One region of the Pseudomonas sp. MLB6B genome, then DNA from elsewhere that is predicted to be linked to it. Evidence: riboswitches for the same ligand, from Rfam matches in the RefSeq annotation. Region 1 holds a riboswitch; each other region holds the start of a gene.
The links. A riboswitch is a leader RNA that binds a small molecule or an ion and turns the genes downstream of it on or off. The one in region 1 is predicted to bind cobalamin.

Region 1 (9,821 bases):
GAACTGCTCGACCATTTGGAACAGTTCGAACTGGTGTGCATCGACGACCTGCACGTCATCGCCGGCAAGGCCGATTGGGAAGAGGCCATGTTCCACCTGTTCAATCGCCTGCGCGACAGCGGTCGGCGTCTGTTGCTGGCTGCGTCCAGCTCGCCCCGCGAACTGCCCATCCGCCTGCCGGACCTCAAATCGCGCCTGACCCTGGCCCTGATCTTCCAGATGCGCGGGCTTTCCGACGAAGACAAGCTGCGCGCCCTACAACTGCGCGCCTCGCGCCGCGGTTTGCAGATGACCGACGAAGTGGGCCATTTCATCCTCACTCGTGGTACGCGCAGCATGAGCGCTTTGTTCGATTTGCTTGAGCGCCTCGACCAGGCCTCGCTGCAAGCGCAGCGTAAGCTGACCATCCCGTTTTTGAAGGAAACCTTGGGCTGGTAACTGCCCAAGCGCTGCCTTCGATCACTGCAAAAACGAAAAGTCACATTTTTTTCGATTAAATTTGCAAATGGTTACAGGTGACGGCATAGTCTCCACCTTCCAAAACCACTTATCGCCACGGTCGTGCCCATGCTTACTCGCTTCGCACCCCTCGTGCCTCTCGCACTGGTGACCCTGCTTTTTGGCTGCGCCACTCAACCCGGCACCGTTTCCCAGCCTCAGGTTCAACCACACGTCGCTTCCCAGGTTTCGATCAAGGCCAAGCCATCGGCCTCTTCCGTCTTCACCGAACAAGACCTGGCCCTCGACGAAGAACAACACCCCGTCTTTTCCAGCGCCCAGCCCTACAAGCTGCCCGTGCTGGCCGACAGCATTCTGGAGCGTGGCAAGGAGCTGATCGGTACGCGCTACCGGTTCGGCGGCACCTCCGAGCAATCGGGCTTCGATTGCAGCGGCTTCATCGGTTACCTGTTCCGCGAAGAGGCGGGCATGTCGCTGCCGCGCTCGACCCGCGAAATGATCAACGTCGACGCGCCGAAAGTCGCGCGCAACAAGCTCAAGCCGGGCGACCTGCTGTTCTTCAGCACCAACGGCCGTGGCCGCGTCAGCCACGCCGGTATCTATCTGGGTGACAATCAGTTCATCCACTCCAGCAGCCGCCGCAGCGGCGGTGTGCGCATCGACAGCCTGGGCGATCGCTACTGGAGCAAAACCTTCATGCAGGCCAAACGCGCCTTGGCCATGGCGCCGACCAATCTCGCACGCAACTAATCGTTGCAGGGTGTTGTCGGTACACACGGCGATTAGCTGAAAAGCTAATCGCCGTGTGCATTTACAGAAAACGTCTAATCTAATTTCTCAACTCTTTCCGGCTATCGCCGATAGGTTTCCTACAGGACGTTCCGACCATGACGACAATGGTGCGCTTCGCTTTCCTGATGTCCGTTGCACTGCTGGGCGCCTGCTCCAGCCAGGCCCCAGCCCCGGTGCCCGCGCCGGTGGTCAAGCCGCAGATGACGTTCAACACCCAGCCAAGCTTTTCCCCCGTGGCCTCGGACGTGTTGTTCCGTGCCATCGGCCTGGTGGGCACGCCTTACCGCTGGGGCGGCAATACCCCGGACTCCGGATTCGATTGCAGTGGCCTGATCAAATACGTGTACAACGACGCCGCCGGCATCAGCCTGCCGCGCTCGACACGGGAAATGATCGTCATGCGCGCACCCAGCGTGAACATCAACGCACTGCAGTCGGGCGACATCGTGTTCTTCGCGACCGGTGGCGGCTCACAGGTCAGCCATGCGGGCATCTATGTGGGGGAGGGGCGTTTCGTGCATGCCCCGCGTACGGGCGGTACGGTGCGGTTGGACTATCTGTCGAACAGCTACTGGGCCAAGGCCTATCTGCAAGCCAAGCGGATCATTCCGGCGGGACATTTGGCGCAGAATCCCTAGGGTCAAAGCGGAGTTGGCGTGGGGCGCTCGGGTTGGATTCGAGGCATGGCGGTTGGATGCGTGGTCGCAGTCGGTTGAGCGGTATTGCCGACGGTAATGACAGGCACAACGGGTTCTGTGAGGCAATGCCGGCTCAGCTTGAGGGAAAGCTGGTTCAGCTTGAGGGAAAGCCGGTTCAGCTTGAGGGAGCGCACCGCCTGGGTTGGGCCGGCTTCGCCGGCCATCGCGGCTGAAGCCGCTCCTACAGTGTTCGGTTTGAAAGCGGCTGAAACCACTCATACAGTATGTGATGTAGAAGCGGTTTGAACCGTTCCCACAGCGTCCCGTGTAGGAGCGGCTTCAGCCGCGATGGACCGCAAAGCGGTCCCAGCCCAGGCCTACGCCGCCCCACGATCCAGACCGAGCGCCCCGAGCCATCTCATTTGCCAACCCCCGTCACCCGCCAAACTACATTCCCCACATCGTCCGCCACCAGCACGCCTCCGCGCCCATCGCCGACCACGCCCACCGGGCGCCCCATCGCTTTGCCTTCGTCATTGACGAAACCGCCGAGCAAGTCCACCGGCTGCCCCTTGGGCTTGCCGCTGTCGTCGAACGGCACGAACAGCACCTTGTAGCCGCTGAGCGGTTTGCGGTTCCAGGAACCATGCTGGCCGATCAACGCGCCCTGGGTGAAGGGCGCCGGCAAGGTGCCAGATGCGATGAAGGTCAGGCCCAGTGAGGCGGTATGCGGGCCGACGGCAAAATCCGGCACCAGAGCGCTGGCAACCTTGGCCGGATCTTGCGGATCGACGCGCGCGTCGACGTGCTGGCCGTAGTAGCTGTAGGGCCAGCCGTAGAAACCGCCGTCCTTGACCGAGGTGATGTAGTCGGGCACCAAGTCGCTGCCGATCTCGTCGCGCTCGTTCACCGCCGTCCACAAGGCCCCTGTGTGCGGCTCCCAGGCCAGGCCATTGGGGTTGCGCAGGCCGGTGGCGAACGGGCGCTGCCGGCCGTTGGCCGGGTCTACTTCCCAAATGGCGGCGCGGCCGCGTTCCTGGTCCAGACCGTTTTCGCCGACGTTGCTGTTGGACCCGACCGTCACATACAGCTTGCTGCCGTCCGGGCTGGCGATGACGTTCTTGGTCCAGTGGTGGTTGAGCGGACCGCCCGGCAGGTCGACCACTTTCTGCCCCGGGTCGCGTAATTGCATGGCACCTTCGGTGTAGGCGAAGCGCAGCAGTTTGTCGGTATCGGCAACGTAGAGGGTGTGGCCGATCAGCGCCATGCCGAAAGGCGAGTTGAGGTTTTCGATGAACGGGACACGCATTTCGGCGACGCCATCATGGTCGGCATCGCGCAGCAGTGTGATGCGATTGGCGCTGTGCACACCGGCGCCCGCGCGTTTCATTACCTTGTCTGCGATCCAGCCCTTGATGCCCTTGCTGTCGTCGGGCTTGGGCGGCGCATTGGTTTCGGCCACCAGCACATCACCGTTGGGTAGCACATACAGCCAGCGCGGGTGGTCGAGCCCCTCGGCGAAGGCGTTGACCTGGGTGCCCTTGGCAGCGATCGGTTTGCCACCGTCCGGCCAGCCGATGGCGGGGGCGATGTTCACCGTGGGAATGAGCGTCTTGTTCGGCGCCGGCAGCTCGGGCGTCGGGCCCGTGCCATCGGAAACCTGCAAGCGGGCGGACTCGCCGCACGCCGCCAGGCTTGTGGTCAAGGCAATCAGCAAACCGATACGCATCTGGGCCATGCAGGCATTCTCCGCAAACGGGAACCATCGACAAAATTGAGAGAGGCCGTATGGGAACGAGTTCCCTTGCGATGGATCGCGCAGCGGTTCCGGTAGCCCTCTCTGCGATCCGCCAAGCGAATGAGCGCGGTCCGTTCGGTGGCGCGTTCCAATCGTCGACGACAACCCGGGCCCACTCATCCCTGCCATCCACATTGACGCTCCGGGTGCAACCCTCTAACCTTCGCCGTTCGTTTCAGGTGCCCCGTGGACAAGCTTCCACCGGGGTGAAACTGGGAAGCCGGTGGGCGCCACAGCAGCGCGATTCCGGCGCTGCCCCCGCAACGGTAGGTGAGTCGAGCGACACGTACGGCCAGAAGCATCATCCTCTGGTGAACTGCGCAGCGCCCGAGGGCCAAGGCCCCGCTCACAAGCCCGGAGACCGGCCTGTCACTGTCTTATATCGGTATCACGGAGGGTGATGCGCGGTGCTCCGTGGCGTAAGGCCGTGGCTGCTGCGCGCCTCCGTGTCTGCCTGCCTTATCGACCTACCGGCGCCTGTTCAGGCGCCGCGGCCCGCGGAGACCCCCATGAACGAATCCCCCGAGCGCGACGAACGCCACTTGGCCCGCATGCAGCGCAAGAAAGCGCTGATGGACGACCGCATCGCCAATTCCCCCAACGAATGCGGCCTGCTGCTGGTGCTGACCGGCAACGGCAAAGGCAAGAGCAGCTCGGCCTTCGGCATGCTCGCCCGCGCCATGGGCCACGGCATGCGCTGCGGCGTGGTGCAGTTCATCAAGGGCCGCAACAGCACCGGTGAAGAACTGTTCTTCCGACGCTTCCCCGAGCAGGTCAGCTACCACGTGATGGGCGAAGGCTTCACCTGGGAAACCCAGGACCGCCAGCGCGACATCGCCGCCGCCGAAGCGGCCTGGGCGGTGTCGCGGCAATTGCTGCAAGACCCGGCCGTGGAGTTCGTCGTGCTCGACGAACTGAACATCGCCCTCAAGCATGGCTACCTGGACCTCGACCAGGTACTGACCGACCTGCAGGCGCGCCCGCCCATGCAGCATGTGATCGTCACCGGCCGCGGCGCCAAGCCCGAGCTGGTCGAGCTGGCCGACACCGTCACCGAGATGGGCGTGGTCAAGCACGCCTTCCAGGCCGGCATTCGGGCACAGAAGGGCGTGGAGCTGTGAGCGAACGCCGACACTGTCCGGCGGTGCTGATCGCCGCGCCCGCTTCCGGGCAGGGCAAGACCACCGTCACCGCCGCCCTGGCGCGCCTGCACCGCAACCTCGGGCGGCGGGTGCGGGTGTTCAAGTGCGGGCCGGACTTTCTCGACCCGATGATCCTCGAACGCGCCAGCGGCGCGCCGGTGTACCAACTGGACATGTGGATGATCGGCGAGGCCGAAAGCCGGCGCTTGCTGTGGCAGGCCGCCGCCGAGGCCGACCTGATCCTCATCGAAGGCGTCATGGGCCTGTTCGACGGCACCCCGTCGAGCGCCGACCTGGCCCGCCATTTCGGCGTGCCGGTACTGGCAGTGATCGACGGCACGGCCATGGCCCAGACCTTCGGCGCCCTGGCCCTGGGCCTGGCGCGCTACCAACCCGACCTGCCGTTCGCCGGCGTGCTGGCCAACCGGGTCGGCAGCCTGCGCCACGCGCAACTGCTCGAAGGCAGCCTGAGCGAAGGGCTGCGCTGGTACGGCGGGCTGTCGCGCGAGCGCGGCATCGAGCTGCCCAGCCGCCACCTGGGGCTGGTCCAGGCCAGCGAACTGAACGATCTGGACGCGCGCCTGGACGCCGCCGCGCAGGCGCTCGGCGAAAGCTGTGACGCCACCTTGCCGCCGCCGGTGGGCTTCGACGCGCCGGAGCCGGTCGAGGTGCGCCCGGCCCTGCACGGCGTGCATATTGGCATCGCCCGCGACGAGGCCTTCGCCTTTGCCTACGGCGCCAACCTCGACCTGCTGCGCGCCCAGGGCGCGACCCTGCATTTCTTCTCGCCCCTGCACGACCAAGTACTGCCCGCAGTCGACAGTCTGTACCTACCTGGCGGCTACCCCGAACTGCACCACCACGCCCTGGCCGCCAACGCACCGATGCTGGCGGCGATTCGCGCCCACCACGCAGCCGGTAAGCCGCTGCTAGCCGAATGCGGCGGCATGCTGTACCTGCTCAATGCGTTGACCGACGTCGCCGGCGAGCGTGCCGAACTGGTCGGCCTGTTGCGCGGCGAAGCCACCATGCAGAAGCGCCTGGCGGCCCTGGCCTTGCAAACGGTGACCTTGCCCGAAGGCACCTTGCGTGGGCACACCTACCACCACTCGCTGACCACCACCGACGAGACGCCCATCGCCCGTGGCCTGAGCCCCAACGGCGGGCGCGGCAACGAGGCGGTGTATCGCCTGGGCCGCACGACCGCTTCCTACGTGCATTTCTATTTCCCCTCCGACCCCGAAGCGGCGGCGGCGCTGTTGCGACCATGAGCGAACACGCCTTCACCGACGCCGAGCGCGCGGCGGTCTACCGCGCCATCGGCGAGCGCCGCGACATGCGCCATTTCGCCGGGGGCGAGGTGGCGCCGGCCCTGTTGCAGCGCCTGCTGCACGCCGCGCACCAGGCGCCGAGCGTCGGCCTGATGCAGCCCTGGCGCTTCATCCGCATCACCCGCCGGGCGCTGCGCGACGACATTCACCAGTTGGTCGAGGCCGAACGCCTGCGCACCGCCGAGGCACTGGGCGAGCGCGGCGACACCTTCATGCGGCTCAAGGTCGAAGGCATCCACGACTGCGCCGAGGTGCTGGTCGCAGCGCTGATGGACCAGCGCGAAGGGCACATCTTCGGCCGCCGCACCTTGCCGGAAATGGACCTCGCCTCCCTGGCCTGCGCCATCCAGAACCTGTGGCTGGCCGCCCGTGCCGAAGGGCTGGGGCTGGGCTGGGTGTCGTTGTTCGATCCGCAGGCGCTGGGCGACCTGCTGGGCCTGCCGGCCGGCGCCAAGGCGGTGGCGGTGCTGTGCCTGGGGCCGGTCACCGAGTTCTACCCAGCGCCCATGCTGGTCCAGGAGCGATGGGCCGAAGCCCGGCCCCTCGAAGACATGCTGTACGAAAACCATTGGGGAGAACGCCCGTGAGCGTCGCCATGCTGACCGTGGCCGGGGTGGCGCTCGACGCCTTGCTCGGCGAACCTTCGCGCCGCCACCCGCTGGTGGGCTTCGGCAACCTGGCTAGCGCCCTGGAGCGGCGCCTCAACCCTGGTGGCCGGGGCTGGCGCAGCCATGGGGTGAGCGCCTGGTGCCTGGCCGTACTGCCGCTGACGCTGCTGGCGCTGATCCTGTCGTGGCTGCCGATCGTCGGCTGGCTGGTGGACGTGCTGGCGCTGTACTGTGCGCTGGGCCTGCGCAGCCTGGGCGAACATGTGCTGCCGGTGGCCAATGCGCTGCGCCAGGGGGATCTGGACGAGGCGCGGCGCCGCGTGGGTTATCTGGTCAGCCGCGAAACCGCCGAACTCGACGAACCCGCCGTGGCCCGCGCCGCCACCGAATCGGTGCTGGAAAACGGCAGCGACGCGGTGTTCGCCACCCTGTTCTGGTTCGTCGTGGCCGGAGCGCCAGGCGTGGTGCTGTACCGCCTGAGCAACACCCTCGATGCCATGTGGGGCTACCGCAACGAGCGCTTCGAGCGCTTCGGCTGGGCCGCGGCGCGTATCGACGACGTGCTCAACTACGTGCCCGCACGCTTGGTGGCGCTGACCTACGCGTTACTGGGCAAGACGCGTCTGGCGCTCGCCTGCTGGAAGCGCCAGGCGCCGCTGTGGGACAGCCCCAACGCCGGCCCGGTGATGGCCGCCGGAGCCGGCGCCTTGGGCGTGGAGCTGGGCGGGCCGGCGGTGTACCACGGCGAGCTGCACGAACGCGCGCGCCTGGGCGCAGGCGAGGGCGCCGACGCCGACGCCATCGAGCGTGGTTGGGACTTGGTGCAGCGCAGCGTGTGGCTGTGGTTGCTGATCATTTGCCTGGGAGCCTACCTGGATGCTTGAACACGGCGGACGACTACTGCGCGCCAGCCTCGACTACGGCATTGCCCGCGGCGACTGGCTGGACCTGTCCAGTGGGATCGCCCCTTGGGCCTATCCCATTCCCGAGATTCCCCACGCCGCCTGGGCGCGCCTGCCGGAAACCGAAGACGGCCTGGAACAGGCGGCGTGCGCCTATTACGGCGCCACGCAACTGTTGCCGGTGGCCGGTTCCCAGGCAGCGATCCAGGCCCTGCCGTTGCTGCGCGCGCGCAGCCGGGTCGGGGTGCTGAGCCCGTGTTATGCCGAGCACCCGCATGCCTGGCAGCGCGCCGGGCACGAATTGCTGGCACTGGCCGACGACCAGGTCGAGGCTGCGCTCGACAGTCTGGATGTGCTGCTACTGGTCAACCCCAACAACCCCACTGGCCGGCTGCTGCCCCGTGCGCGGATGCTCGACTGGCATGCGCGCCTGGCCGCACGCGGCGGTTGGTTGGTGGTCGATGAAGCCTTCATCGACAACGATCCGCACCAGAGCCTGGCCGGCTGCGCCGAGCGCCCGGGCCTGATCGTGCTGCGTTCATTCGGCAAGTTCTTCGGCCTGGCCGGGGTGCGCCTGGGCTTCGTGCTGGCCGAAGCCGACCTGTTGCAGCGCCTGGCCGACTACTTGGGGCCGTGGACCATCGCCGGGCCGACCCGCGTGCTGGGCCAGGCCTGCCTGGCCGACGGCGCCACCCACGACCTGCAACGCATCCGCTGCGCCGCCGCCAGCCGCCGCCTGGCCGAGCAGCTGAGCGGCGCAGGGCTGGCGCCCAGCGGCGGTTGCGACCTGTTCCAGTACCTGCGCCTGCCGCAAGCGGCGCAGCTGCATGACTTTCTCGCCCGCCGCGGCATTCTCGTGCGCCTGTTCGAGGAGCCCGCCGCCCTGCGCCTGGGCCTGCCGCCCAGCGCCGCCGACGAACGTCGCCTCGGCCAGGCCCTGGCGGCCTACCAGAAGGACCACCCATGACCACCCTGATGGTGCAAGGCACCACCTCCGATGCCGGCAAGAGCACGCTGGTCACCGCGCTGTGCCGCTGGCTGCTGCGCCATGGCACCGCCGTGGTGCCGTTCAAGCCGCAGAACATGGCGCTCAACAGCGCCGTTACCGCCGACGGCGGCGAGATCGGCCGTGCCCAGGCGGTGCAGGCCCAGGCCTGCCGCCTGGCGCCGCACACCGACATGAACCCGGTGCTGCTCAAGCCCAACAGCGACACCGGCGCCCAGGTCATCATCCATGGCCGCGCGGTGGCCAGCATGAACGCCGTGGCCTACCACGACTACAAGGCCATCGCTCTGGAGGCCGTGCTGGCCTCGCATGGGCGTTTGCAGGCGCAGTACCCGGTGGTGATGGTCGAAGGCGCCGGCTCGCCGGCCGAAATCAACCTGCGCGCCGGCGACATCGCCAACATGGGTTTCGCCGAAGCGGTGGACTGCCCGGTGATTCTGGTCGCCGACATCAACCGTGGCGGCGTCTTCGCCCACCTGGTCGGCACCCTGGAGCTGCTCTCGCCCAGCGAGCAGGCGCGGGTGAAGGGCTTCGTCATCAACCGCTTCCGGGGCGACATCGCCTTGCTGCAACCGGGGTTGGACTGGCTGGAGGCACGTACGGGCAAGCCGGTGCTGGGGGTGTTGCCCTTCGTCAGCGACCTGCACCTGGAAGCCGAGGACGGCATCGACCGCCGGCAGACCGCCAAAGAAGCGCAGGTGCTGAGAGTGGTCGTGCCGGTGCTGCCGCGCATCAGCAACCACACCGATTTCGACCCGTTGCGACTGCACCCGCAGGTGGATTTGCAATTCATCGGCCCTGGCCAGGCGATCCCGCCCGCCGACCTGATCATCTTGCCCGGCTCCAAGAGTGTGCGCGGCGATCTCGCGCAGTTGCGCGCCGGTGGGTGGGACACCGCCATCGCCCGACACCTGCGCTACGGCGGCAAGCTCATCGGCATCTGTGGCGGCTTGCAGATGCTCGGCCATGAGGTGCGCGATCCCCATGGCCTGGAAGGGCCGGCCGGCAGCAGCGCCGGGCTGGGCCTGCTCGACTACGCCACGGTGCTGGAGCAGGAGAAACAGCTGCGCAATGTGCAGGGCGAGCTGAGCTTGGGCCAAGCGCCGGTGACCGGCTACGAAATCCACGCCGGCGTCACCCAAGGC
Region 2 (9,821 bases), 740 kb from region 1:
AACCCTTTGCACTCGGCCAAAGCACCGTTGCGGCGGGTCGAGCCCGAGGCATCGACGATCACCAGCCACAGCTCCGGGCCTTGGGCCTGGCGCTGTTGCCAGCACAGGTCGCGACGATGTCTGGGCCGGCCCTTGAGCAAGGTGGACACCCAGGCCACGCGGCCCTCGCCGGCGCTACGCGCCTTGCCTCGGGGCACGCCGACCAAGCGCCCCGGTCGAGTTCGAGCATCCACCGCATTGGCGCCACGCGCGCGGATGCTCAGGGCTTTTTTGCCCAGTTCGGTACCTCACGCCGGGCGCCGCCGTTCACGGCTTGCGGCGGCAATGCGCCCCAATCGCCAGGTCCTGCCTGCGGTTCGCTGGCCTGGCCGGCAGGCGGCGGTGGTGGGCTGGGCGCCTGTTCGGGCGCCGGTTGCCGACGGCGGTGACGCAGAGCGAATTCGGCGACCGCCTGGATATCCTCTTCGGCGATCTGGCTGGCGCCACGCCAAGCGGCGTGGGCACGGGCCGCGCGCAGCCAAACAAGGTCGGCGCGCAGGCCGTCCACGCCAGCGGCAAAGCACTGGGCGGCGATGTTGGCCAGGGACGCGTCGTCCAGCTCGATCTGCGCCAATGCCGCCCGGGCAGCCTGGCAGCGCTCGCGCAATTGCGCCTGCGCGGCCTGCCACTGGGCGCTGAAACCTTGCGGGTCTGCGTCGAAGGCCAGTCGCCGGCGGATGATCTGCTGGCGCGCCTCGGGGGCGGGCGAGCCGTCGAGCAGTACGTTCAAGCCGAAACGGTCGAGCAGTTGCGGGCGCAACTCGCCCTCTTCAGGGTTCATGGTGCCGATCAGTACGAAGCGCGCCGAATGACGGTGGGAGATCCCGTCGCGCTCCACCCGATTGACACCGCTGGCGGCCACGTCCAGCAGCAGATCCACCAAGGCGTCAGGCAACAGGTTGACCTCGTCGACGTACAACACCCCGCCATCGGCCCGCGCCAGCACACCGGGGGAGAACTGCGCCTTGCCCTGCCCGAGCGCGGCGTCCAGGTCGAGGGTGCCGACCAGGCGCTCTTCGCTGGCGCCTAGAGGCAGGGTGACGAAGGGCCCGTCGTCGAGCAGCGCCGCCAGGCCCCGGGCCAAGGTGCTCTTGGCCATGCCGCGCGGGCCTTCGATCAGCACCCCGCCGATCTGCGGGTCGATGGCGGTCAGGCACAGCGCCAGCTTCAGGTCGTCGGCGCCAACCACGGCGGCCAGCGGGAACTGCACGGGTTCGGTCATATCAGGCATCTTCCTCGCCTTCGAGCAAATGGGATTCGAGGGCTTCGCGGTACTCGCCCGGCGCCTGCCACAGCCCGCGCTGTTGCGCTTCGAGCAGGCGCTCGGTGAGGTCGCGCAGGGCTTCGGGGTTGTGCTCGCGCATGAACTCGCGGGTGGCTGGGTCGAGCACGTAGGCGTCGGCCAGGGATTGGTAGTGGTGGTCGTCGATCAAGTGCGTGGTGGCGTCGAAGGCGAACAGGTTGTCCACCGTCGCGGCCATCTCGAAGGCGCCTTTGTAGCCATGCCGCTTCACCCCGTCGATCCACTTGGGGTTGAGCGCACGGGCGCGCACCACACGGTTGAGCTCTTCCTTGAGGGTGCGGATGCGTGGCCGGTCGACCTGGCTATGGTCGCCGTGGTAGCTCGCCACCTGGGTGTGCGCCAGAGTTTCTGCGGCGGCCAGCATGCCGCCCTGGAACTGGTAGTAGTCGTTGGAATCGAGCAGGTCGTGCTCGTGGTTGTCCTGGTTCTGCACCACTGCCTGCACCTGGCTCAGGCGCTGGGCGAACTGCGCGCGCGCCGGGGTGCCTTCGTCCTGGGCGCCATAGGCGTAGCTGCCGTGGTTGAGGTAGACCTCGGCGAGGTCCTCGCGGTTTTGCCACAGGCGCCCGTCGATGGCGTTCTGCACCCCCGCGCCATAGGCACCGGGCTTGGCGCCGAACACTCGCCAACCGGCTTCGCGGGCGGCCTGCTCGGGGTCGACGCCCTTGGCCAGCAGCGCGCTGCGCTCGGCGCGTACGCGGGCGGCCAGGGGGTTCAAGTCGTCAGGTTCGTCCAGGGCGGCGACGGCCTGCACGGCGGCATCGAACAAGCGGATGAGGTTGCCAAAGGCATCGCGGAAAAAGCCCGAGACGCGCAGGGTCACGTCCACCCGCGGGCGGTCGAGCACGCTCACCGGCAGGATCTCGAAGTCGTCGACCCGCTGCGAGCCGCTGGCCCACACCGGACGCACGCCCATCAGCGCCATGGCCTGGGCGATGTCGTCGCCGCCGGTGCGCATGGTGGCCGTGCCCCACACCGACAGGCCGAGCTGGCGCAGGTGGTCGCCGTGGTCCTGCAGATGCCGTTCGAGCAGCAGGCTGGCCGAGGCGAAGCCCAGGCGCCAGGCCGTGGTGGTAGGCAGGTTGCGCACGTCCACGGTGTAGAAATTACGCCCGGTGGGCAGCACGTCCAGGCGCCCGCGGCTCGGCGCACCGCTGGGCCCTGCGGGCACGAAACGCCCGTCCAAGGCGGCCAGCAGGCCTTGCAGCTCGGCCTCGCCGCACCCGTCCAGCGCTGGGGCTATTTGCCCCAGCAGACCGTCGAGCACGGCGTGCACCGGTTGCCAGGCAGGTTCGGCCGGCAAGGCCAAGGTGCCGGCCAGGGTCGCCTCGATCAGCGCCAAGGCATGCAGCTCCAGGCGCTCACGGGTGTCGCCATGGGTGCGCCAGAGGCTGTCGTCGACGCCCAGCAGGCACGCGGGCCTGGCGCCGCGCCAAGGCTCGCCGAGGTCGCAGTCCAGGGGATCGAAGCCCAGCGCCAGGGCCTTGGCCAGCGCCCGCAGCAGGCTGGCGTTGGCGCCTTGGCCGTCGTAGCGCTCCACGCGCAGCAGGGCCAGCAGGGTATCGCGGCGCAAGCGGCCCTCGGGCGACTGGCCGAACACGTGCAGGCCGTCACGGATCTGCGATTCCTTCAGGTCGCACAGGTAGGTGTCCAGGCGTGGCAGCCAGAGTGCGGCGTCGTCCAACTGGCCTTCGAGCTGCAGTTCGCGGTCAATGTGGTTGGCTTTGACCAGTTCCAGAATCTCGCGCTGCAGCTCGCGGGCGCGGCGTGGGTCGAGCAGTTGCGCTTCGTAGTACTCGTCGGCCAGGCGTTCGAGGTGGCGCAGCGGGCCGTAGGTCTCGGCACGGGTCAGCGGCGGCATCAGGTGGTCGATGATCACGGCCTGGGTCCGGCGCTTTGCCTGGGCACCTTCGCCCGGGTCGTTGACGATGAACGGGTAGACGTTGGGCATCGGTCCGAGCAGCGCATCGGGCCAGCATTCGGCCGACAGCCCCACGCCTTTGCCCGGCAGCCATTCCAGGTTGCCGTGTTTGCCGACGTGGATCAGTGCGTCGGCGCCATAGGCGTGGCGCAGCCAGAAGTAGAACGCGAGATAACCGTGCGGCGGCACCAGATCGGGGTCGTGGTAGACCGCGCTGGGGTCGAGCTGGTAGCCCCGGGCCGGCTGGATGCCGACGAAGGTCGAACCGAAGCGCAGGCCGGCGACCATCATGCGCCCGGCGCGGCACATTGGGTCCTGCTCGGGCGCGCCCCAGCGCTCCAGCACCGCTCGGCGGTTGCCCGCCGGCAGACGGGCGAAGGCCTGCTGGTAGTCCTCAAGGCTCAGGCTCTGGGCGCAGGGACGCTGGTCCAGGTGGTCGAGGTCGTTGGTCACCCCGCCCAGCAGGGCCTGAATCAAGGCAGTGCCGGTCTCGGGCAGCGCGTCCACCGGATAGCCCTGGTCGGCCAGGGCTTGCAGGATATTGAGCGCCGCGCCGGGCGTATCCAGGCCCACGCCGTTGCCGATGCGACCGTCGCGGGTCGGGTAGTTGGCCAGTACCAAGGCGATGCGTTTCTGCGCGTTGGGCAGGCGCGCCAGGACCACCCAACGGCGCGCCAGCTCGGCGACGAAATCCATGCGTTCGGGATGTGCGCGGTAGCAGACCACATCGGCCTGGCTGCGCTCGCTGCGCCAGGCCAGGTCCTTGAAGCTGACCGGGCGGGTGATGATGCGTCCGTCCAATTCCGGCAGAACGATGTGCATGGCCAGGTCGCGCGCGCCCAGGCCTTGCTCGTTTGCTTCCCAGGCCGGCTGGTTGTCCTGGGCGCAGATCGCTTGCAGCACCGGTACGTCACGCCGCAACGGGCGCAGGTTGGGCCGCTCCGGGCTGGACAGGGCGAAGCCGGTGGTGTTGATGATCACCTCGGCGTCGACTTCGTCCATCCAGTTCTGCACCTGGGCCAGGCACTCGGGCTCCTTGAGGCTGGCGACCGCGATGGGCAGCGGGTTGAGGCCGGCGGCTTGCAGACGCTCGCAGAACGCGTCGAGAAATGCGGTGTTGGCCGCTTGCAAATGCGAGCGGTAGAACAACAGCGGCGCAACCGGCCACTCCGGCTGCCATTGCGCATACCAGTCCTGCAGCGTGGCGCTGCCCACCTGAGGGTGGTAGACGCTCGTGCGTGGCAAGGGCTGCGGCTCGTGCCAGGGGTAATCGCGGCCCAACCAGGTGCTGGCCAGGCAGTTGAACAGGTTCAAGGCATTGGCCTTGCCACCCTGGCGCAGGTAGTGCCAGAGCCGCTCGGCGCGGGCGTCGCGTACGCTGCCCAGATCGGTCAGCTCGGGGTCGGGGCGGTCGTCCCCCGGCACCAGGATCAGCTCCACACCGCGCTCGGCCAGTTGTACCAACTGTTCGATGCCGTAGCGCCAGTAACCCACGCCCCCGTGCAGCGACAGCAGGATGACCTTGGCGTGACGCAGCACCTCGTCGACGTACAGGTCGACCGAGCCGTGGTTCTGCACCTGCATGGGGTTGGCCAGGCGCACGCTGGGGAAGTTCGCCGGCAGGTGCTCAAGCGTATCGGCCAGCAGCGCCAGGTGCGAATCGCCGCTGCACAGGATCACCAGCTCGGCCGGGGTCTGGCCGAGGTCGGCGATGCTATCGTCCGGCACGAAGCCGCCGGGCTGAGTACGCAGCAGGTGCATCGATCAGGCGCCCAGGGCTTGGTGCAGGCGCGCGCCGAGCTGTTCGGCGTCGAGGTCCTGGCCGATCAGCACCAGGCGGGTGATACGGGCTTCATCGGCACGCCACGGGCGGTCGAAGTGCTTGTCGAAGCGGCTGCCCACGCCTTGAATGAGCAGGCGCATGGGTTTGCCGGGAATGGCGGCGAAGCCCTTGATGCGCAGGATGTCGTGCTGGGCCACCAGTTGCGCCAATGCCTCGAGCAGCAAGCGCTCGTCGGCTTCGGGCAGCTCCAGGGAGATGGAGTCGAACGCGTCGTGGTCGTGGTCGTCGTGCTCGCCGTCTTCGTCGTGGTGCGAGTCATGGTGAGTGCGGCGGCCGTCGATATGCGCCTCGGACTCGGCGCCCACGCCGATCAGCACGTCCAGCGGCAGGCGGCCGCTGCTGGCTTCGATGATCTTGACCGCCGGCGGCAATTCTTCCTGGACTTCGGCACGTACGCGAGCCAAGCCTTCGGCGTCGATCAGGTCGGCTTTGTTCAGCACGACCAGGTCGGCGCTGGCCAATTGGTCGGCGAACAGCTCGTGCAGGGGCGATTCGTGGTCGAGGTTGGGGTCGAGCTTGCGCTGGGCGTCCACTTGGTCGGGATAGGCGGCGAAGGTGCCGGCCGCGACCGCCGGGCTGTCGACCACGGTGATCACCGCATCGACCGTGCAGGCGTTGCGGATTTCAGGCCACTGGAAGGCTTGCACCAGCGGCTTGGGCAGGGCCAGGCCGCTGGTTTCGATGAGAATGTGGTCCAGATCGCCGCGGCGCGCCACCAGCTCGCGCATGACCGGGAAGAACTCTTCCTGCACCGTGCAGCACAGGCAGCCGTTGGCCAGCTCGAAGACCCGGCCCACCGCCTCCTCTTCGGTGCAGCCGATGCTGCACTGCTTGAGCAGGTCGCCGTCGATGCCCAATTCGCCGAACTCGTTGACGATGACCGCGATGCGGCGGCCCTGGGCGTTGTCCAGCATGTGCCGGAGCAAGGTGGTTTTACCCGAGCCGAGGAAGCCGGTGACGATGGTGACGGGAAGCTTGGCCAGTGTTTTCATGTCTCAGTGCCCTTGGCAGACGGCGCGGGCATGCGGGACGATCGCCCGCGACCGGATAGGCCAGGCGTGCTCGCCACCGGATCACCCCGCCCGGTTGATGTCGAAAGCGTACCGAGGCAGGTCTCCTGGCTCGCATCCTGGCCATCGCGACCGTGCCGATGGCGCCTTCCCGCGTGCGCGCAGTGGCTGTGCCGATCGGCTGGGATGCTTACAGTTGCGGGGGCAGCCGCGGCTCTACCGCGTTCCCGTCTTAGCTCAGTGGGTGAGGGAAACCGTGCCCCCTGAGAACCTCGAAACGGCAAGGCTACGCAGTGCCCCGCGTGGGGTCAACCGCAGCCGCCGAGGGGCGGCCGATTGACGGGAATCATGCCCCATGGTTTGCTAGCGCCCTTGCGTCAGGTGCCCCTTGTGGGGTGAAACGGGAAACCGGTGCGTCGCGGTCTGCAACAGCAGGCCAGGCAATGCCGGTGCTGCCCCCGCAACGGTAAGCGAGTCATGCGTCTGCAACACCACTGCGTCGGCGCCAGCCACGTGGGAAGGTCGACGCACTGTCTGGGGAGCCAAGCTCCCGCTCGCGAGCCCGGAGACCGGCCTGACGTCTCGATCAACCCCCGCGGTGGGCGGGCGCCGTTGCCTGCACTTGGCGTGTCCGCGCTGAGGCGACCGTGCGTGACCTACCGATTCCCAGCCGAGGAACACGTCATGCCCATCGTCAGCAGCAAACCCGCCATCAGCCCCTCCACCACCCTCAGCCAGCGCCTGGTCATCGCCATCGGTGCCGGCCTTTTAGGCTTGAGCCTTGTGTATTTCGCCGGCTTCTCGCACATCGACGCCGTGCACAACGCCGCCCACGACACGCGCCACAGCGCAGCCTTCCCCTGCCACTGAGGACGCCGGCATGTTCACTCGCATCGCCCGTACCGCGGGCTTCAGCGGCTTGCTCGCCGCGATGTTGCTGACCCTGCTGCAAAGTTTGTGGGTCAGCCCGTTGATCCTTCAGGCCGAAACCTACGAAAACGCAGCGCCTGCGGTCCAGGGGCACAGCCATGCCGAAGGCGGTGCCGCCCATGAGCATGCCGCTGAGGCGTGGTCGCCCGAGGACGGCTGGCAACGGGTGCTGGCCACCACCGGCGGCAACCTGGTCGTGGCCGTGGGCTTCGCCTTGCTGCTGGCGGCGCTGTACAGCCTGCGCGAACCCAATCGCGTCGCCAGTGGTGCGCTCTGGGGCCTGGCAGGCTTTACGGTGTTCTGCCTGGCGCCGACCTTGGGCCTGCCGCCCGAGCTGCCTGGTACGGCTGCCGCCGACCTGGCCCAGCGGCAGACCTGGTGGATCGGCACTGCGGCTGCCACGGCCTGTGGTCTGGCGCTGCTGGCGTTCAGCCGTTCCTGGCTCTTCAAGCTGCTCGGCGCCGCGCTGCTGGTCGTGCCGCACCTGATCGGCGCTCCGCAACCTGCCGTCCACGAAAGCCTGGCGCCCGAAGCGCTGGCGGCGCAGTTCAAGCTTGCCTCCTGGCTGACCAACGCAGCCTTCTGGGTTGCCCTGGGCCTGCTCAGCACTTGGCTGTATCGCCGCGCCGAACGTGCCTGACGCCCTTGCGCTGTATGCCGGCATCGGGTGCCGCAAGGGCTGCGATGCCACACAGTTGTCGGCGCTGCTCTTGCAAACCCTCGAGTGTCATGGCCTGCCCCTGAATGCCGTGCGCGCACTGGCCAGCATCGCCAGCAAGGGTAAGGAGCCGGGGCTGCTGGAGCTGGCCGGGCAGTTGCACGTTCCACTGCTGGTCTTCGACGTCGTCAGCCTGGAAGATCTGCAACCCTTGCTCAGTCACCGCTCGGCCGTCGCTTTCGCCCACAGCGGCTGCTGGGGAGTGGCCGAAAGCGCGGCGCTGGCGGCCGCGCGCCAGGTGGAAGGTCGCTGCGCCTTACGTGTGACGCGGCAGGTGTCGGGGCCGGCTACCCTTGCGCTGGCTTGGCGGGGATAATCGCGGCCCCTTCCCCTCTGCAAGGACGTTACATGACGGTCTATTTCATCGGTGCCGGCCCTGGCGATCCCGAACTGATCACGGTCAAGGGCCAACGCCTGATCCGCCAATGCCCAGTGATCATCTATGCAGGCTCCCTGGTACCCGAGGCCGTGCTGTCCGGCCATCGGGCCGTCACGCTGCTCAACAGCGCCGAGCTGCACCTGCAACAGATCGTCGAGGCCATGCTCGACGCCCATCGCCAGGGTCAGGATGTGGCCCGGGTGCACAGCGGAGACCCTAGCCTGTATGGCGCCATTGGCGAGCAGATCGCGCAATTGCGCGCTCATGGCGTCCCCTACCAGATCGTTCCGGGCGTCACCGCCACCGCAGCCAGCGCCGCTCTGCTCGGCTGTGAGCTGACCCTGCCGGGCGTGGCGCAGACGGTAATCCTCACCCGCTACGGCAACAGTTCGCCCATGCCCGAAGGCGAACGCTTGGCCGACCTCGCCCGGCACGGCTGCACGCTGGCCATTCACCTGGGTATCAAACACCTGTCGCGCATCGTCGACGAGCTGCTGCCGCATTACGGCGGTCACTGCCCGGTCGCCGTAGTGCACCGCGCCAGCTGGCCAGACCAGGACTGGGTGCTCGGTACGTTGGAAGACATCGCAGATCAGGTCGCCGCCAAGGGCTTTCGGCGCACGGCGCTGATTCTGGTCGGCCATGTGCTAGGCGACACCCCCTTCGCCGAATCGGCGTTGTACCGCGCCAGCCATGCTCATTTGTATCGACCCTGAGACAGGTAGAAGGGCTTCAATACCTGTATCAGTGCAATCGCCTGGAGATGGCCTAAACTGGGATCACCCGAAGGGCTTGTAGGAAACTTCCTCAGAATTGTCCTGCTTTTTCAACACTTCAGTCACGACCGTTACCAAGCCATCCGATTCGACGTATGGTGCGCGTCCTCCGCTGAGGTAGCGGCGTGTTCCTGGGTGATTTCAGGAAACGGACCACATTTCCGATAGGAGTTTCCCCATGACCAGCGTCCTCGTAGTCGATGACCACGCGGCTATCCGGTTCGCCGTCAGCATGTTGCTGGAAAACCAGAAGTTCCAATTGCTCGGTACCGCGAGCGACGGCATCCAAGCGGTAGAAATGGCCCGTAAGTTGTCGCCCGACGTGGTGATCCTCGACATCGCCTTGCCGCGCCTGGATGGCATGGAAGTGATCAAGCGCTTGCAGTTGATGGAGCCTGCACCGAAGATCATGGTCCTCACCGGCCAGCCGGCCGACCTCTATGTGCGACGTTGCCTGGATGCTGGCATCTCGGCCTTCGTCAACAAGGACGAAGACCTCGACGCCTTGGTCTTCGCCCTCAAGGCCATGGTCAAAGGCTATTCGACCTTTCCCCAGATGTCGGTCAACAGCAGTTCTCTGGAAAGCGAGGCCACCCGTCTGGGCAGCCTGTCGAACCGCGAAGTCGAAGTGCTGCGCAGGCTTACCCGAGGGGAAAGCAACAAGGCCATCGGTGAGAAGATGAACCTCAGCGCCAAGACCATCAGCACCTACCGCGGGCGCATCATGGACAAGCTCAAGACCGAATCGCTGGTGGAAATGGTCGATCTGGCCAAACGAAATAACGTGAACTGACCTAGGAATGAAGCCGATGCTGCCAACGCTGCTATTGACCGGGCTGTTGGCCTTCTCGGCCGACGCCTGGTCACAGGTCGACAGCCAGCCTCGCCAATTACTCGCCCGC
Region 3 (9,821 bases), 1.1 Mb from region 1:
CAGCAGGGCCGCTGCGACGGGTGGTACGCCCGCGGTGTAGGAGATGCCCTGGCTGTCGGTTTCGGCGAAGGCGTCTTCGTGGTCGGCCACGTTGTAGATGAACACTTCGCGCGGCTGGCCGTCCTTGGTGCCTTTGACCAGATCGCCGATGCAAGTCTTGCCAGTGTAGCCGGGCGCCAGCGAGGCTGGGTCGGGCAGCACGGCCTTGACCACTTTCAGCGGCACGACGTCGAGGCCTTCGGCGGTGCGTACCGGCTGCTCGGAAAGCAGGCCCAGGTTCTTCAGCACGGTGAAGACGTTGATGTAGTGCTCGCCGAAGCTCATCCAGAAGCGCACGTTGGGCACGTCGAGGTTCTTCGACAGTGAGTGCACTTCATCGTGGCCGGTCAGGTACAGGTTCTGCTCGCCCACCACCGGCAGATCGTCGGTGCGCTTGACCTCGAACATGCTGTTGCTGGTCCACTGGCCGTTCTGCCAGCTCCACACTTGCCCGGTGAACTCGCGGAAGTTGATCTCCGGGTCGAAGTTGGTGGCGAAGTACTTGCCATGCGAACCGGCATTGACGTCGAGAATGTCGATCGAGTCGATGCGGTCAAAATACTGCTGCTGCGCGAGTTTCGCGTAGCTGTTGACCACACCCGGGTCGAAACCGACGCCGAGAATGGCCGTGATGTTCTTGTGTTGGCACTCTTCGGTGTGTTTCCACTCGTAGTTGCCGTACCAGGGCGGCGTTTCGCACACCTTGCCGGGTTCTTCGTGGATTGCGGTGTCCAGGTAGGCGACACCGGTATCGATGCAGGCACGCAGCACCGACATGTTGAGGAAGGCGGAGCCGACGTTGATGACGATCTGCGATCCGGTTTCGCGAATCAGCGCTTTGGTCGCTTCGACGTCGAGTGCGTTGAGCGAAAAGGCCTGGATGTCTGCGGGTACCTTGAGGCTACCCTTGGCCTTGACGCTGTCGATGATGGCCTGGCATTTGGAGATGTTCCGTGACGCGATCGCAATACGACCAAGCTCGTCGTTATGCTGTGCGCACTTGTGGGCCACCACCTTGGCGACACCTCCTGCACCAATGATAAGAACGTTCTTCTTCAATTTATCTGTTGCTCCTTACTGAATGCCGTCTTAGGACAGGCTGGAAACGTAGTCTTCAAAACCGAACTCACGGACGACGTCGATACTGCCATCGAGTTGCTTGACGACGATGGACGGCATCTTCAGACCGTTGAACCAATTCTTCTTGACCATGGTGTAGCCGGCCGCGTCGACGAACGAGAGACGGTCGCCGATGGCCAGCGGCTTGGCGAACTGGTATTCGCCGAAGATATCGCCGGCCAGGCACGACTTGCCGCAAATCATGTAGGTGTGCTCGCCCTCGCTCGGCGCCAGCTTGGCGTTGAGGCGGTAGATCAGCAGGTCGAGCAGGTGCGCTTCGATGGAGCTGTCGACCACGGCCAGGTGCTTGCCGTTGTACAGCGTGTCGAGCACGGTGACTTCCAGCGAAGCGCTCTGGGTGATGGCCGCTTCGCCAGGCTCCAGGTACACCTGCACGCCGTAGGTGTCGGAGAACGACTTGAGGCGCTTGCAGAAAGCGTCGACGTCGTAGCCTTCGCCGGTGAAGTGGATGCCGCCACCCAGACTGACCCACTGCACCTTGTGCAGCAGGTGGCCGAAGCGTTGCTCGATGTGCGTGAGCATCTGGTCGAACAGGCCGAAATCGCCGTTCTCGCAGTTGTTGTGGAACATGAAGCCAGAGATGTCGTCGATCACCGCTTCGATCTTTTCCGGGTCCCATTCGCCCAGGCGGCTGAAGGGGCGCGCCGGATCGGCCAGCAGGTAGTCGGAGCTGCTGACCTGCGGGTTGACGCGCAGGCCACGGGTTTTGCCGGCGGACTGCTCGGCGAAGCGCTGCAGCTGGCCGATGGAGTTGAAGATGATCTTGTCGCAGTTGGCGAGCATCTCTTCGATTTCGTCGTCGGCCCAGGCCACGCTGTAGGCGTGGGTCTCGCCGACGAACTTCCCCCGGCCGAGCTTGAGCTCGTAGAGCGAGGACGAAGTGGTGCCGTCCATGTACTGCTGCATCAGGTCGAACACCGACCAGGTGGCGAAGCATTTGAGTGCCAGCAGCGCCTTGGCGCCGGACTGCTCGCGCACGTAGGCGATCTTCTCCATGTTGCTGAGCAGCTTGGTCTTGTCGATGAGGTAGTACGGCGTCTTGATCATGGAAAAGGCCTCCCGGCCCGGCCGGCCAAAAAAAGACACGCATTGTGCCTTCACTGGCCTCGGATCGAAAGGGCGCGCGGCGCTTTTCGTCAGCTCGGGGCGAGTGGGGCTTTGAGAGCGTTGGCGTTGCCGTCACGGCGGGGCCGGTGGCAGGCAGTGTCGCAAGGGGGTGTGACGCAATGATGGCAGGTGGTTTGGGTGCCATGCCATCGGCACAGCCGCTCCCCTTTGCGGGTGCCAGGAGGTTTGCGGCGCGGGGATGGACGGCCCATGGCGCATCCCCTGTGGTAGCTCGGCCGAGATTTCCTGCGGTTAGAAACCGCCGCCCAGCGGGTATTCCACCGCCAAGCGCACCTGATTGCTGTCCAGTTCGGCCTGGGCGGTGTTGCCGCGGTGCACGTCGTGGCGCAGCGAGAAGGTCAGGCCTTTGGCCTGGCCCGACTGCACCACATAGCGCGCTTCCAGGTCGCGCTCCCAGTGCTTGCCGCCTTGACCATAGCCCAGATAGGCATAGCCGCCGCTGGAGTCGACATGGCTGCCGTCGATGTCGAAACCGCGCACGTACAACGCGCTCAGCAGCAGGCCAGGCACACCGACGCTGGACAGGTCGAAGTCATAGCGCGCCTGCCAGGATTTCTCATTGGGCGCGTTGAAGTCCGACAGTTGCACGGCGTTGGTCAGGTAGATGGCGCCGCGGCTGACGTAGTCGAACGGCGTGTCGCCGTGTACCTGCTGCCAGCCCAGGCTCAGGGTGTGGGCATCCTGACGATAGCGCGAGATCAGGCTCCAGGTGACGTTGTCGATGCGCCCGGACAGCGCCTTGCCGGTATCGCGGGTACGGTAAAGGTTCAAATCCAGGTTGAGGCTGCGGTGCGCGTCCAGCGCGTGGCTGAAGGTGCTGCCCAGGTATTGCTGGTTCCAGGTGTCGTCGTAATGCGAAGTATAGAGGCTGGCGCCGAACGCGGCCGTGGGGTTCCACACCGCGCCGGCCACATCGATGCTGTCGCCGCGCTTGCCGTTGGAATAGTTGACTACAAGGCCATTGCCGTGGCTCGACGCGTTGCGGTCGGCATCGTCTGTGAAGTGCCCGCCCACCAGTTTGAGGGTGTCGATCTCGTCACTGTTCAGCCACCAGCCGGTGAAGGTCTCCGGCAACAAGCGGCTGTCGGAGGCGCTGAACACCGGGGTCTTGAGGCGTTGCTCGCCGTAACTCAGGACCGTGTTGGACACGCGCATCTTCACCGCCGCCCCGGCGCGGTCGAAGCTGCGCTGCGGATGGCCGTCGTTGTCCACGGCCAGCAAGCGCACCTTGCCGGCACGGCCGCCGCCGCTATCGAGCCTGACGCCGAGCAAGGCGTGGGCGTCGATGCCGAAGCCTACCTGGCCTTGAGTGAAGCCCGACGTGAAGGTGCCGATCGCCCCATAACCCCATTCCTCGGCCAGGTCGCTGCGCTCGCTGCGAGGCTTGTAGGCGTTGCGCGCCGCGCCGTTGCGGCCTCCATTGTGGTAGTCGCGGCGGTCGTAGACGCTGCGGTTGAGCAGGCTCCAGCGGCTGTCTTCGACGAACCCCCTGGCGGCCGATTGCGCCGACTCGTCGGATTCGGCGGCGGCCAGCGGTGCGATACCCAGCAGCGGCAGGAGCAGGGCGGCGCGGGTCAGATGGCTCATCGTCCGGCCTCCAGCTTCGCGCGTTGCGCTTGAAGACGCGTTGCGGCGCGGGCCGGCAAATCGCTCGGCCATTGCGCCGCGCTCAAGTCGGCATCGCCCACCTGGATCAGCATGACCATGCCCATGGCCAGGTGCGGAATGCACTGAATGCCATACAGCCCCGGCTCGCTGAAGCGTTGTTCGGTGGCCTGATTGAGTTTGCCCTTGAACGGCTCGGTGCCCTTGGGCCAAAGCGCGGGCAGGGTGGCGGCGTTGTGGCTGGCGTGGGTGGGTATGAAGCGCACGCTGTCGCCCGGGGCGATGCGCAGGTGGTCGGGCTCGTAGACCATGGCGCCGTCGCCGCCGCGGTTGAGCATCTTCACTTCATGGATCTCGGCCTGGGCCTGGGGTGCGAACATCAGGCCGGCGAGGCACACGGCAGCGGTGAATCGGAGCATGGGTAGGTTTCCAGCGTCAGGGCGTGCGCAAGCGCAGGATGCGCGCGCCGTCGTAAGGGTCGGTGAGGTAATGGGCGTGCACGCCGAAGGTGCTCAGCAGGCGCGCGGGTGTGAGCACGTCGAAGGGTGCGCCGAGCGCCACCAGGCGGCCTTGGTCGAGTACGGCCAGACGGTCGCAGGTCAGGGCCTGGTTGAGGTCGTGCAAGGCCACCACGGTACTGATCGGCAACGCCTGCACGCAGTGCAGCAGGCTCAGCTGGTGCTGGATGTCGAGGTGGTTGGTCGGCTCGTCGAGCAGCAACACCTGCGGTCGCTGGGCCAGGGCACGAGCGATGTGCACGCGCTGGCGCTCGCCGCCCGACAGCGAGCCCCACACCCGTCGTTGCAGGTGCACGGCATCGACGTCGCGCAGCGCCCGCTCGACGATGGCGCGGTCGGTCTCGCCGAAGGGGGCCAGCGCCGACAGCCAGGGTGTGCGGCCCAGGGCAACGGCTTCGAAGACGCTGATGGCGTCGTGGGTGTCGGCCTGTTGCTCGACCAATGCCAGGGTTTGCGCGACGCGCCGCCGCGGCAAATCTGCGAGCGGCTCGCCGAGCAGTTGCACGCTGCCCTGGCTGGGCGTGCGTAACCCAGCCAGCAGCTTGAGCAAGGTGGACTTGCCAGAACCATTGGGGCCGACCACGCCGAGGGTTTCCCCGGCCAGCAGTTGCAGGTCGATGTCGTGCAGCAGCGGGTGGCCGCGCACGCTCAGGCCCAGACCCGCGCAGCTCAGCGGTGCCAGGCGCACGGCCGCGAGATTGCTCATGAGCGCCCCCGGCGGCTGACCAGAATCAAGGCGAACACCGGCGCGCCGATCAGCGCCGTGACCACGCCTACCGGAATCACCTGCCCAGGTAGCAAGGTGCGCGAGAGGATGTCGGCGCAAATCAGGAACAGCGCGCCGCCCAAGGCACTGGCCGGCAGCAGTCGCGTATGCCCCGGCCCGAGCAGCAGCCGCAGCGCATGAGGAATGACCAGCCCGACGAAGCCGATGGCGCCGACGATCGACACCATCACCGCCGTAACCAGCGCCGCGCAGCTGATCAATAGCAATTGCGTGCGGCGTACTGGCACCCCGAGCGAGGCCGCCGAATCGGCGCCGAAGGTGAAGGCATCGAGGCTGCGCCGATGCCACAGGCACACCGCCAGGCCCAGCAGCGCCACCGGAACCGCCAGGCCTACCGACGGCCAGCGCACCCCGCTGAGGTTGCCCAGCAGCCAGAACAGAATGCCGCGCGCCTGCTCGGCCGTGGCCGACTTGGTGATCAGGAAGGCGGTGATGGCGTTGAACAGCTGCGACCCGGCGATGCCGGCCAGGATCACTTGCGCGTTGTTGTGCGCAGGTCCGGCCGCACGGGACAGCAGCACCACCAGGGCGAAGGCCGCCAGCGCGCCGATGAAGGCCCCGGCCGACAGCGACAGCGCCGCGCCGCCGATACCCAGCAGGCCCACCGCTACCGCACCGGTGGAAGCGCCGGCCGACAAACCCAGCAGGTAGGGTTCGGCGAGGGCGTTGCGCAGCAAGGCTTGCAGGATCACCCCGCAGGTCGCCAGGCCCGCCCCGCACGCCGCTGCCACCAGGGTGCGGGTCAGGCGGTAGTTCCAGACGATGCCGGCATCGATCGGGTCGACCGCGTAGCCGGCTTGCCACAGGTGGTTGGCCAGTACTTGGTAGACCACCCGTGGCGCCACGCTGGTTTCGCCGATGCTGATGCCGGCCAGCAAGGCGCCGACCAGCGCCAGCAGTGCCAGGACACCGCCTGGTAGCAATCGCTGGCTCACGGCGCCGCTTTACCGCTGGCGAAGGCGTCCGACAGCGTCTCCAGCCCCCGGAACAGACGGATCCCGGCCTGCATAGCGTCGGCGTCGAGGATGATGATGCGTCCTTGCTTGACCGCGTCGAGGTTCTTCGCCACCGGGTCGGTGCGCAGGAATTCGAGTTTTTTCCGGTAGTCGTCGGCCGGGAAGCGGCGACGGTCCATGCGCGCGATGATCAGCCAGGTGGGATTGGCCTTGGCCAGAGTCTCCCAGCCGACGGTGGGCCATTCCTCTTGGGACTCGACCACATTGCGCACCCCGAGGGTTTGCAGCATGAAGTCGGCCACCCCTTGGCGCCCGGCCACATAGGGGTCGATGTCGAGGTCTGCGCTGGAGAACCAGAACAGCGCGCTGGTGCCCGACAGGTCCTTGCCGGCCAACTGCGCTCGGGCCTTCTCCAACTGCCCACGCAGTTGGGCATTGAGCGCCTCGCCGCGGGCCTGCACGTCGAAGATTTCGGCCAGCTGGCTGACGCTCTTGTAGATGGAGTCGACCTTGAACGGCTGCAAACGGGTGCCGTCGGCGCCGACCAGGTTGTCCTTGCCTTCGCAGTCGGAGGGCAGCAGGTAGGTGGGAATGTTCAGCTCGTGGAACTGCTGGCGCGTGCCGACCACGCCTTGCTCGCCGACCATCCATTCGAACTGCGCGGTGACCAGTTGCGGACGTTTGCCGACCACGGCCTCGAAGCTCGGGTCGTTGTCGGCCAGACGCGGCACCTTGTCGTTCTGCGCCTTGAACTCGGGCAACACATCGTTGAACCACAGCGAGGTGCCGGCCAGGCGTTCGCCCAGGCCCAAGGCGTAGAGGATTTCGGTGCCGGCCTGGCCGATGGTCACCGCACGTTGCGGCGCCTCGGCGAAAGTCTGCGGCATGCCGCAGTTGTCCACGGTCAGCGGGTAGTGCGTGGCGGCGGCCTGGGCCAAGCCGGAGAAGCCGAGGGCGGTGAGCAGGGCGGTGAAGCGTAGCATTGGAACGATCTCCTATCGTGGTGCAGCGGACCGCGCGCACGGACAGGCATCGTCTGCGCCGCCTGCGCGAGGCAGGCGGTGCCACCCTGGACAGGGTGCCGATGGCCGTCCCGGACACCCCGCCGGTCGGTGAATGTGTGCCGGCAGGTCTCCTGACTGGTGCGTCCTGGCCTGGCTCCGGCCTTCCCGGACAGGTCCAGTGGCATTCGAGGAGCAGGCTCGGCACCTACAGTTGCGGGGGCAGTTTCGTTTGGCCCGCGGCTGGGCGGGCGACGAATTCCCTATTAATTCCTGGGGGGAAACCGGCGGGCGGCATGGTAGACCATCACCCGCTGGCAGGGAACCTCTTCACAGGTATTTGAGCCAGGCGATGTCGCGGCGCCGGGCCTTGAGCCGGGCGAAGGCGCGCACCGGCAGGTACAGCGCCAGCGCCAGCAGGACCGCACACAGCCATACCGCGCCGATGCTGTCGAAGCCGAAGTATTGCCCTTGATTGAGGCCGAACAGCGCCACGCACACCAGATAGGCGAGCTTGAGCACGTACAGGTGCAACAGATAGAAGAACATCGGTGCTGCGCCCAGTACTGCCAGCACACCGATCCAGCGTGCCTGGCCGGCGCGCTCGAAGCCGCGTAGCAACAGCAGGCCCACGCCCAGGGTCAGGCACAGGAACAGCAGCGAAGGCGGGTACTTGGTGATGTTGAGCAGGCTCATGAGGGTTTGCAGGGCGCTAGGGTAGCTGCTCCAGGGCGCTTCGCCGTAACCGTTGAACAGCCGCAACGCGACGAACGCCAGCAGCGCCAGCGCTGCGGTGGTCAACAGCCGACGTTGACGCTGGGCCGCATCGCTACCGCGGGCGAACCAAGGACCCATGGCATAACCCAGGGCGATCACGCCGATCCACGGCAATACCGGGTACGAGGTGCGCAGACGCATGTGCTCGGACACCTCCAGCCAGCCACGGTCATGCAGGATCGCCCATAGCACGTGCAGCGCAGAGCCTTCGCCAAAATGCACGGCGTCGAGCAGGTTGTGCCCGACGACGATCACCAGGCCCAGCGCGATCAGCGCCGCACGCGGCAACCACACCAGCGCCGCCAGCGCGATCATGCTCACGCCGATGGCCCAGATCACCTGCAGGTAGACCACGCTCGGCGGCAGCTGGAAGGTCCAGGCGAAGTTGACCACCGTGAACTCCAGCACCACCAGGAACAGGCCGCGCTTGAACAGGAACGCTGCGACATCGCCCCGGCCCTGGTGTTTCTCACCATAGAGCCAGGCCGAAAGGCCTGTGAGCAGCACGAACACCGGCGCGCACAAATGCGCCAGGGTGCGGCTGAAGAACAGACCGGGTTCGGTCGTGGCGATCGCCATCGGGTCGCCGACCTGATGGTGCAGGAAGAAAGTTTCGCGGACGTGGTCCAATAACATGAACATAATCACCAGGCCACGCAGCGCGTCGATGCTTTGCAGGCGTTGGGTGATCGGGGTTGGGGTGGCGTGTGCGCTTGTCATGGAGGATCGCAGGCAAGGGGATGGGCTTGTAATGAAACGTTATCTTATAACAAATTTCATGTAAGCCACTACCGTTTTCATTTTTTGCCTGCATTGGAATGCGATCCAAATCAATCCGTCGCACCGTTTACGCTGCTACACCTGGGAACGCTATCCTAGGCGCAGCACTCCATACCTCACTCCCTGGAATCGAACGGACGCCATGCTGACCAACCTCGCCATCTTTCTGATCACCCTGGCCGGCATGGAAGTCGTCGCTTGGCTGGCCCACAAGTACCTCATGCACGGCATCGGCTGGGGCTGGCACCGCTCGCACCACGAGCCGCGCCATGGGTGGTTCGAGAAGAACGATCTGTACGCCGCCGTGTTCGCCGTGCTGGCGATCCTATTGATCGCCTTGGGCAATGCCGGCTGGCATCCCCTGGAATGGATCGGTGCCGGCATGACCGGTTACGGGCTGTTGTACTTCATCGCCCACGATGGGCTGGTGCATCGCCGCTGGCCGTTCCGTTACGTGCCACGTAACGGCTACCTCAAACGTCTGTACCAGGCCCACCTGATGCACCACGCGGTGCATGGCCGCGAGGGCTGCGTGTCGTTCGGCTTCATCTACGCGCCGCCCATCGAGCGCCTCAAGGCGCAGCTGCGGGCTCGGCACGACGGGCCGTTGCGTTCGGCATCGGCGCGCGCGTCCACAGCCGAGGGTCGCGCTGCGGATAGCGGCGCAGACGCCGCAGCAGACTCGTCCACAACCCCCCGCTGAGCGCGCCGAGCTTTTCCAGCTTGCCGGTCGAGGCGCGCGTGTCCCAGGCCTGGGCGCCGGCCGTCCGCACGCGGATACCGATACGCCGGTACACGGCCCCGGCGCTCGCCACGGCCCAGGCCGAACGCCAGGGCAGCGCCGCCAGGCCTGCCTCGGCGCTGGCGTAATAGGGCTCGGCCTGATCGATCAGGCGCGTGGCCAGCACCGCCAGCGCCGGTCGATGGCGTGGCTCGGCCAAGGTCGCCAGGGTGATGCCGAACTCGTCCAGCCACTGCTGGGGCAGGTAGCAACGGCCGACTTCGGCGTCGTCGACGATGTCGCGGGCGATGTTGGTCAGTTGCATCGCCAGCCCCAAGTCACAGGCGCGGTCGAGCACCTGCGGGTCCT

Region 2: it holds a riboswitch for cobalamin, as region 1 does, so the genes downstream of both, cobW (cobalamin biosynthesis protein CobW) here and cobO (cob(I)yrinic acid a,c-diamide adenosyltransferase) in region 1, are expected to answer to the same signal.
Region 3: it holds a riboswitch for cobalamin, as region 1 does, so the genes downstream of both, ACSMEV_RS13450 (ABC transporter substrate-binding protein) here and cobO (cob(I)yrinic acid a,c-diamide adenosyltransferase) in region 1, are expected to answer to the same signal.

What each region holds. Positions count from the first base shown of each region.
Region 1 is NZ_CP199313.1:4,059,370-4,069,190, reverse strand. Features, by position in the region: gene hda (DnaA regulatory inactivator Hda) at 1-438, shown strand, start outside; gene ACSMEV_RS17960 (C40 family peptidase) at 568-1,209, shown strand; gene ACSMEV_RS17955 (C40 family peptidase) at 1,347-1,889, shown strand; gene ACSMEV_RS17950 (PQQ-dependent sugar dehydrogenase) at 2,308-3,627, opposite strand; cobalamin riboswitch at 3,848-4,071, shown strand; gene cobO (cob(I)yrinic acid a,c-diamide adenosyltransferase) at 4,197-4,808, shown strand; gene ACSMEV_RS17940 (cobyrinate a,c-diamide synthase) at 4,805-6,100, shown strand; gene bluB (5,6-dimethylbenzimidazole synthase) at 6,097-6,747, shown strand; gene cbiB (adenosylcobinamide-phosphate synthase CbiB) at 6,744-7,652, shown strand; gene cobD (threonine-phosphate decarboxylase CobD) at 7,645-8,637, shown strand; gene ACSMEV_RS17920 (cobyric acid synthase) at 8,634-9,821, shown strand, end outside.
Region 2 is NZ_CP199313.1:3,319,539-3,329,359, forward strand. Features, by position in the region: gene ACSMEV_RS14640 (vWA domain-containing protein) at 1-158, opposite strand, end outside; gene ACSMEV_RS14645 (ATP-binding protein) at 260-1,261, opposite strand; gene cobN (cobaltochelatase subunit CobN) at 1,263-5,024, opposite strand; gene cobW (cobalamin biosynthesis protein CobW) at 5,028-6,098, opposite strand; cobalamin riboswitch at 6,197-6,399, opposite strand; cobalamin riboswitch at 6,479-6,708, shown strand; gene ACSMEV_RS14660 (CbtB domain-containing protein) at 6,801-6,986, shown strand; gene ACSMEV_RS14665 (CbtA family protein) at 6,997-7,686, shown strand; gene ACSMEV_RS14670 (cobalamin biosynthesis protein) at 7,679-8,080, shown strand; gene cobM (precorrin-4 C(11)-methyltransferase) at 8,113-8,859, shown strand; gene ACSMEV_RS14680 (response regulator transcription factor) at 9,098-9,712, shown strand; gene ACSMEV_RS14685 (transporter substrate-binding domain-containing protein) at 9,720-9,821, shown strand, end outside.
Region 3 is NZ_CP199313.1:2,991,387-3,001,207, forward strand. Features, by position in the region: gene ACSMEV_RS13420 (saccharopine dehydrogenase family protein) at 1-1,098, opposite strand, end outside; gene ACSMEV_RS13425 (carboxynorspermidine decarboxylase) at 1,129-2,226, opposite strand; gene ACSMEV_RS13430 (OprD family porin) at 2,539-3,894, opposite strand; gene ACSMEV_RS13435 (pseudoazurin) at 3,891-4,331, opposite strand; gene ACSMEV_RS13440 (ABC transporter ATP-binding protein) at 4,348-5,136, opposite strand; gene ACSMEV_RS13445 (FecCD family ABC transporter permease) at 5,133-6,152, opposite strand; gene ACSMEV_RS13450 (ABC transporter substrate-binding protein) at 6,149-7,156, opposite strand; cobalamin riboswitch at 7,282-7,478, opposite strand; gene ACSMEV_RS13455 (DUF1624 domain-containing protein) at 7,505-8,671, opposite strand; gene ACSMEV_RS13460 (sterol desaturase family protein) at 8,874-9,434, shown strand; partial or broken gene ACSMEV_RS13465 (phytoene/squalene synthase family protein) at 9,358-9,821, opposite strand, start outside.